3 regions of the Streptomyces sp. NBC_00045 genome follow, and region 2 is predicted to be linked to each of the others. Evidence: riboswitches for the same ligand, from Rfam matches in the RefSeq annotation. Region 2 holds a riboswitch; each other region holds the start of a gene.

Region 1 (2,193 bases), 2.6 Mb from region 2:
GCCAGGGGCTCCAGCAGCATCCGCAGTTCCAGGAGATCGACCGCCTCCTGTTCGGTGGGCTCGGCGACGCAGGCGCCCGCATGCCGGCGGGAGGTGACGAACCCCTCGGACTCCAAGGTCCGCAGCGCCTCGCGGACCGGGACGCGGGAGACCCCGTACCGGCGGGCCAGCAGTTCCTCGGTCAGCCTGCCGCCCGGCGCGAAGACCCCGGAGACGATGTCGTCACGGATCGCCGTGCATACCGCGTGCGCAGGAATACGCAAGACCGGACCTCCGCCTATTTCCGACTGCCGACGTCATTTTGCCGCGACCGTGTTGCGATCGTGTTGCGATCGTATCGGGACTCTATTGCAACACGCGATATTTTCCGAGTGCGGGCGGAAATCGGGGATATTTACAGCCACAACGCGAAGGCCCCGGCTCGGGGAGCCGGGGCCTTCGGTCGAGTGCTGCGGGTCAGACGTCGACGCCGTGGCTGCGCAGGTACGCGACCGGGTCGATGTCCGAGCCGTACTGGGCGCCGGTGCGGGCCTCGAAGTGCAGGTGCGGGCCGCTGGAGTTGCCGGTCGAGCCCGACAGGCCGATCTGCTGGCCCGGGGTGACCTGCTCGCCGACGGAAACGTTCAGCGAGGTCATGTGGCCGTACTGCGTGTAGGTGCCGTCGTTGTGCTTGATGACGACGTTGTTGCCGTACGCGCCGCCCCAGCCGGCTTCGACGACGGTTCCGGCGCCCACCGCGTGCACCGAGGTGCCGGAGGCCGCGTGGAAGTCGATGCCGGTGTGGCTGCCGGAGGACCACATGCCGCCACCCGCGTGCCACTGGGTGCTGATGTAGGACCCGTCGACGGGGGCGACGAAGGTGTTGAGGCGCTTGCGCTCCTCCTCGCGGGCGGCGCGCTCGGCGGCCTCGCGCTCGGCCTTCGCCTTGTCCTCGGCCTTCTGCTTGGCCTCGGCGGCACGGGCCTTCGCGTCGGCCTCGGCCTTCGCCTTGGCGGCGGCGGCATCGGCGGCGTTCTGCTGCGCCTCGGCCTGGGCCTCGATCTCGCCCGCGAGGTCCTCGGCGGTGACCACGGCGTTCAGACCGGTGTCCTCCATGGAGGGGGCCTTGTCGGACGCGGCGAACGCCGGTCCGGCGAGGGAGCCGACGACACCGGTGGTGGCGAGGGCGGCGATGCCGGCGTAGCCGGCGGTCTTGCGGCTCAGACGGCTGGAACCACGGTGCTTACCGGCGGCACGACTGCCAAACGCCATGAAGGGGTTGATCCTTTCCTTCCTTCTCGCCTACCGGGTTAGCTGACGGGTTCGGAGCAGGAAGGTCTCCTACGGGCCCCCTCTGACGAGGCGGTCCGATTCACCCCAGGGACACATGTGGGTCCCCGGCTCCCCAGGCTCGCGCCTGACGGGGACTCGGCGATCGCTGCCCGGTGCCGCGGATGCGGCGCGTACAACTGACGGACAGCACGGCCGACGCTAGGCGGATCATCAGTCAATCGCCAAACAGACGCGCCTTTTTGTTGCGTACGCCACACCCCATACAAGCAACCTCTCCACTAAACAGACAAAAGGGGCCCCGGTGGACAAGCCACCGGAGCCCCTTGAGATGTCCGTCAGTTGGTGACGACGGTGACCTCACCGATCCCCAGCGCCCGCACCGGCGCCTCGATCTGCGAAGCGTCACCCACCAGGACGGTGACCAGGCGGTCCATCGGGAAGGCGGCCAGAACGGCCGAAGTCGCCTCCACCGTGCCCGTTTGGGCCAGCTGTGCGTACAACCGCGCCTGGTAGTCGTCCGGAAGCTCCTGCTCGACCTGGTCGGCGAGCGTGCCGGCGACGGCCGCGGCCGTCTCGAACTTCAGCGGGGCCACGCCCACCAAGTTCTGCACCGCCACGTCCCGTTCGGCGTCGGTCAAGCCGCCCTCCGCGAGGGTGCGGAGCACCTTCCAGAGGTCTTCGAGCGCCGGGCCGGTGTTGGGGGTGTCCACCGAGCCGCTGATGGCGAGCATCGAGGCGCCCTTGCCGTCCGCGGTGGACCGCAGCACCTGGCCGAAGGCGCGCACTCCGTACGTGTAGCCCTTCTCCTCGCGCAGCACCTTGTCCAGGCGCGAGGTGAGCGTGCCGCCCAGGCAGTACGTGCCGAGCACCTGCGCCGCCCAGACCCGCTCGTGCCGGTCCGGCCCGATCCGGCCGATGAGC
Region 2 (2,193 bases):
CACCGTCACGGAGCTCAATGGCCTCGAAGGCACCGGTGGAGGCACCGGACGGAACTGCAGCACGGCCGGTGCTGCCATCGTCGAGGCCCACCTCGACCTCGACCGTGGGGTTGCCTCGGGAGTCCAGGATTTCCCGGGCTACGACGACGTCGATGGACGGCACGAGCATCTCCTTCTGGGATGTGACGCTGGGTGTGCGGTGGCATGTCAGGCCGTGGGACGGCCTTGCCGACTAGAGCCTAACCGGCTCCGGGCATTCGGCCCGCCGACCGCCCGCCTCCTGGGACGAAAAAGGGCCCGAATACCCGCCTTCCAGGACATAGGGGCGCCGGATCGGGGCGGGAAAACACCGCCGCCCGGCGCGTGGGGGGAGTCGCGCCGGGCGGTGGGGATGTCGCGTGCCGTGCATGCTGCCGCGATTGTTACGGCAGGATTCAGCTGAGCTTCAGCATCTGACCCGGGAAGATCAGGTCTGCGTCCGAGACGATGTCCTTGTTGAGCTCGAAGAGCTTCTCCCAGCCGCCCTTGACGCCGTTGGCCTCGGCGATGGTGCCCAGGGTGTCGCCGGACTTGACCTCGTACGAGCCGTTGCCGGTCTTGATGACCGGGGCCTCGGCGCGCTCGGAGCGGGTCGTCGGAGCCGGAGCCTCGGAGCGCTTCGTCGTCTCCTTCTTCGGCTCGGTCTTCTTCGGCTGGGTCTTCTTGGTCTCGGTCTTCGTCTCCGTCTTCTTCGGGGTGTCGGTCGTACCACCACCGCTGTAGGAGGAGTTGGAGAGACCCTTGCCGCAGACCGGCCAGGCGCCCTTGCCCTGGCCCTTGAGGACCTTCTCGGCGACGGCTATCTGCTGCGACTTGGAAGCCTGGTTGGCCTGCGAGGCGTAGGCCTTGCCGCCGTACGCGGCCCAGGTGGAGGACGAGAACTGCAGGCCGCCGTAGTAGCCGTTGCCGGTGTTGATGGCCCAGTTGCCGCCGGACTCGCACTGGGCGACGCGGTCCCACTCGGAGCCGGTGGCGGCGGAGGCCGAACCGGCCGCCATCAGGGGCGCGGCGACCGCGACACCGGCGACGCCGGCGAGCGTGACGATGCGGGTGGTCCGTTCGATGGCCGTGGCGCGGCGGTGCTTGCCCTTGCCGGAAAGCAGCATGGAGTTCTCCTCACCGACGCCTACGAGGTGAGCTGTCGGGTTCGGGCTGATGAGTGCCCGGCCGTGCATGGCGCACGACTTAACCCCTAGCCGTTTCCGTGGCCGTCTCTCAACGGCCGGTCCCGGCGCCTACCTTGGTTCCCCCGCTCCTGCCTTCGGCGCTTTACGCGACGACTGTTCCCCCCGTCCGCCGGCAGGATTCGGCGATGCGGTCGAAGGAGCCCGCGGTGGCGGGCGACTCAGAAGGTAGACAGGTCTCTCCCCGATGTTCAACGAGGAACACCGGGGAGAAACGGGCCCTACTTGCGCTCCCTTTAAGGGCGTTTGCGCAGGTGAGGAGCGGGTTTGCGGAAGACGGCAGACGGGACACGCCAGTTGACCGGAAGAGACACATGTCTCACTTGCAGATAGCGGACATTCCACTCTTTCCGGGTGCCCGAAGTGCCGTTATTACTAACTTAGATCCAGATTCTGACCGGGCTTGATCAGATCGGCGTCCTTGCCGATGACCTGCTCATTGGCCGCGTAGAGCGCGTTCCAGCCGCCCTTGACCTTCCTGGCGGTCGCGATGGTGGCCAGGCTGTCGCCCTCCTGGACGGTGTACGAGGGGTTCGACGCCGCGGCAGAGGTGACGGGAACCTCAACGGCGGGCGTACCACGGTGCTTGCCGTTGCCGGAGGTGTCCGGGATGCCGGCCGGGTCGGTGGAGGCACCCGGGGCGCCGGGGGCCGCGGGGGCGGTGGGGTCGGCCCCGGGGGTGATCGGAGCGGTCGGGTCCGCCGGGTGGGCCGGAGCGGTCGGAGTTCCCGGCGCGGTGGGCGTCGTCGGGGCCGTGGGGGTGCCCGGGGTGGTGGTCGGGTCGCCCGGGAGCACCGGGACGGTCGGCGACGTGGACGGCGCGTCCGGATCGGGCATGACGGGCAGTCCGCTGCTCGGCGCGAGCGGCGCGGGCGGAAGCGTGAAGTCGGGGGCCGGAGCCGGGGTCGGGGCGCCGAAGTCCGTCGCCTTCGCGCCGGAGCCGCCCTTCGGGACCGAGTTGTCGGGGCGC
Region 3 (2,193 bases), 3.4 Mb from region 2:
CGCTCGACGCCCAGCGCGAGCAGGGTGACGGCGATCGACAGGCCGGCCCGGTCCTTTCCGGCCGCACAGTGCATGAGCGCCGGAACGCTGTCCTCGGCGAGGGCGTGGACGACCCGGCCGTGCTCGGCGGTGCGGTGCTCGACCATCGAACGGTACGAGTTGGCCATCCGGGCGGCGGCCTTTCCGTCGCCGAGCAGTCCGCGGAGCTGCCCGACGCCACCGTCGCGGACCATCTTCCAGAATTCCTTGCCGTCGGCCGGATCCGACAGCGGAATGTTGACGTTCCGGACGCCGGGGAGCTCGACGTCGAGCCCTTCCAGGGCGTGGTCGGCGCCGTTGCGGAAGTCGAAGATGGTGTGCAGGCCGAGCGAAGCGAGGAATTCTGCATCGGTTTCGGTGGCATGCGCCAGATGTCCGCTACGGAATAGTTTTCCCGGCTTGACCCGTCGTCCGTCGGTGGTCGGCAGGCCGCCCACATCGCGGAAGTTGCGCACTCCGGCCAGCTCCGGCTCCGGTACGGGCTCGGTCCGCGGGGGCTGGGGTATCTGCTGGGTCACGGGAACTCCTCCGCGTCGTCGTGGGGTGTCCGAATTGCACTAGTTGGGGCCAACTTGCCATAACCGGAGGCGAGATCGGGCGCAGCCCCGTGAGCCAGATCATACGGTGACCGTGAGTGCCTGATCACCAAAGCCGAAAGGCCCGGCCGGGGCGGTTGTTGACGGCGAGGAATGGACGGAGGGTGACCGGAATTCCGTCGGGCCCCTCACCCTGTTAATGCGTCAGGAAATTCGCGGCTTGTTCCGTGTGGCCGAACTCGATTACCTTCGCGATCGATCCGGATGGACCGCCGAATCCTGCCGCCGTCCGGATACCGCACCCGACTATTCACGCGCGCGGCAGGAGCGGGGGAACCAGGTAAGCCGCTGTTTCCGATCTTCGTATCGGCGCAGCTAGGGGTGAAGCCGTACATGTTCCGCTCATGTGCGGCCGGACATCTCCAGTCCCAACCCGACAGCTCACCTCGCAGGCGACGGAGAGGAATTCGCCATGCCTGCAAAGGGTAAGCACCGCCGTCCCAAGTCCCGTTCCGTGGCACGCGGTTTCGCCGTCGCGGGCACTGGCGGTGCGGCCCTCGCGCTGCCGCTGCTGGGTGCCGCCGGCGCCCACGCGGCCGGTGCCCCTGCCGCCGCACCCGCCACGGCCCCGGTGCAGGCCCCGCAGGCTCCCGCGGCGCTCCGGGCCGCGCCGGCCGCCGCCGTGCAGGCCGCGCCGGCCGTCTACACCGTCGTGCCGGGCGACTACCTTTCCAAGATCGCCCAGGACCGCCACCTCACGGGCGGCTGGCAGCAGCTGTACGCCGACAACCGCGAGGCCGTCGGCGCCGACCCGTCGCTGATCCGCCCCGGGCTGAAGCTGACCCTCGGTGCGAAGGGCGAGGCGGCTCCGGTCGAGAAGCCCGCCCGGACCCCGGCGGAGCGGTCCTCGGCCAAGCAGTCCTCGGACGCGGCCCCCGCCCCCGCCGCGGCGGCCGCGGCCGCCCCCGCCGCTGCTCCCGCGCCCGCCGAGAAGAACACCGCCGCCAAGTCCGCCGCCGGCACGGTCAGTGCCGCCGGGTTCGTCGCACCCGTCGGCAGCACCGGGATCTCCACCCAGTACAAGACCCCCGGCGCCATGTGGTCCAGCGGCTACCACACCGGTGTCGACTTCATCGCGAGCTCCGGCACCACCGTCCGCGCCGTCGGCGCCGGCACCGTGGTCTCCGCCGGCTGGGGCGGCGCGTACGGCAACGAGGTCGTCATCCGGCACGCGGACGGCAAGTACTCGCAGTACGGCCACCTGTCCCAGCTGTCCGTCTCGGTCGGCCAGAGCGTCACGGCCGGCCAGACGATCGGCCTGTCCGGCTCCACCGGCAACTCCACCGGCCCGCACCTGCACTTCGAGATCCGCACCGGGCCGTCCTACGGCTCGGACATCGACCCGCTGGCCTACCTCCGCTCCAAGGGCGTGAGCATCTGACGGCTCGCGCCGTCGGAAGGCAGCTGGACGCGTGAGGCCGGGACCCGAGGGGGGTCCCGGCCTCACGCGCTGTTATTCCGTACCGAACGGGTGGTAAAGATCACGGTCCGTCAACCCCTTCCTACGGTGGCGTAGGTCACGTGTCGGGGTGAAGGATGTGGTCTCGTGGCAGCGACG

What was found. A riboswitch is a leader RNA that binds a small molecule or an ion and turns the genes downstream of it on or off. The one in region 2 is predicted to bind cyclic di-AMP.
Positions count from the first base shown of each region.
Region 1: another riboswitch for cyclic di-AMP. It lies ahead of OHA65_RS28010 (M23 family metallopeptidase); the one in region 2 lies ahead of OHA65_RS15770 (transglycosylase family protein).
Region 3: another riboswitch for cyclic di-AMP. It lies ahead of OHA65_RS31615 (LysM peptidoglycan-binding domain-containing M23 family metallopeptidase); the one in region 2 lies ahead of OHA65_RS15770 (transglycosylase family protein).

Region 1 covers NZ_CP108271.1:5,971,558-5,973,750, reverse strand. The annotation lists gene OHA65_RS28015 (GntR family transcriptional regulator) at 1-263, opposite strand, end outside; gene OHA65_RS28010 (M23 family metallopeptidase) at 457-1,251, opposite strand; cyclic di-AMP (ydaO/yuaA leader) riboswitch at 1,264-1,423, opposite strand; gene OHA65_RS28005 (pitrilysin family protein) at 1,608-2,193, opposite strand, start outside.
Region 2 covers NZ_CP108271.1:3,383,328-3,385,520, forward strand. The annotation lists gene eno (phosphopyruvate hydratase) at 1-169, opposite strand, end outside; gene OHA65_RS15770 (transglycosylase family protein) at 435-1,145, opposite strand; cyclic di-AMP (ydaO/yuaA leader) riboswitch at 1,148-1,316, opposite strand; gene OHA65_RS15775 (transglycosylase family protein) at 1,599-2,193, opposite strand, start outside.
Region 3 covers NZ_CP108271.1:6,817,844-6,820,036, forward strand. The annotation lists gene OHA65_RS31610 (tyrosine-protein phosphatase) at 1-557, opposite strand, end outside; cyclic di-AMP (ydaO/yuaA leader) riboswitch at 836-1,043, shown strand; gene OHA65_RS31615 (LysM peptidoglycan-binding domain-containing M23 family metallopeptidase) at 1,048-2,016, shown strand; gene OHA65_RS31620 (SGNH/GDSL hydrolase family protein) at 2,182-2,193, shown strand, end outside.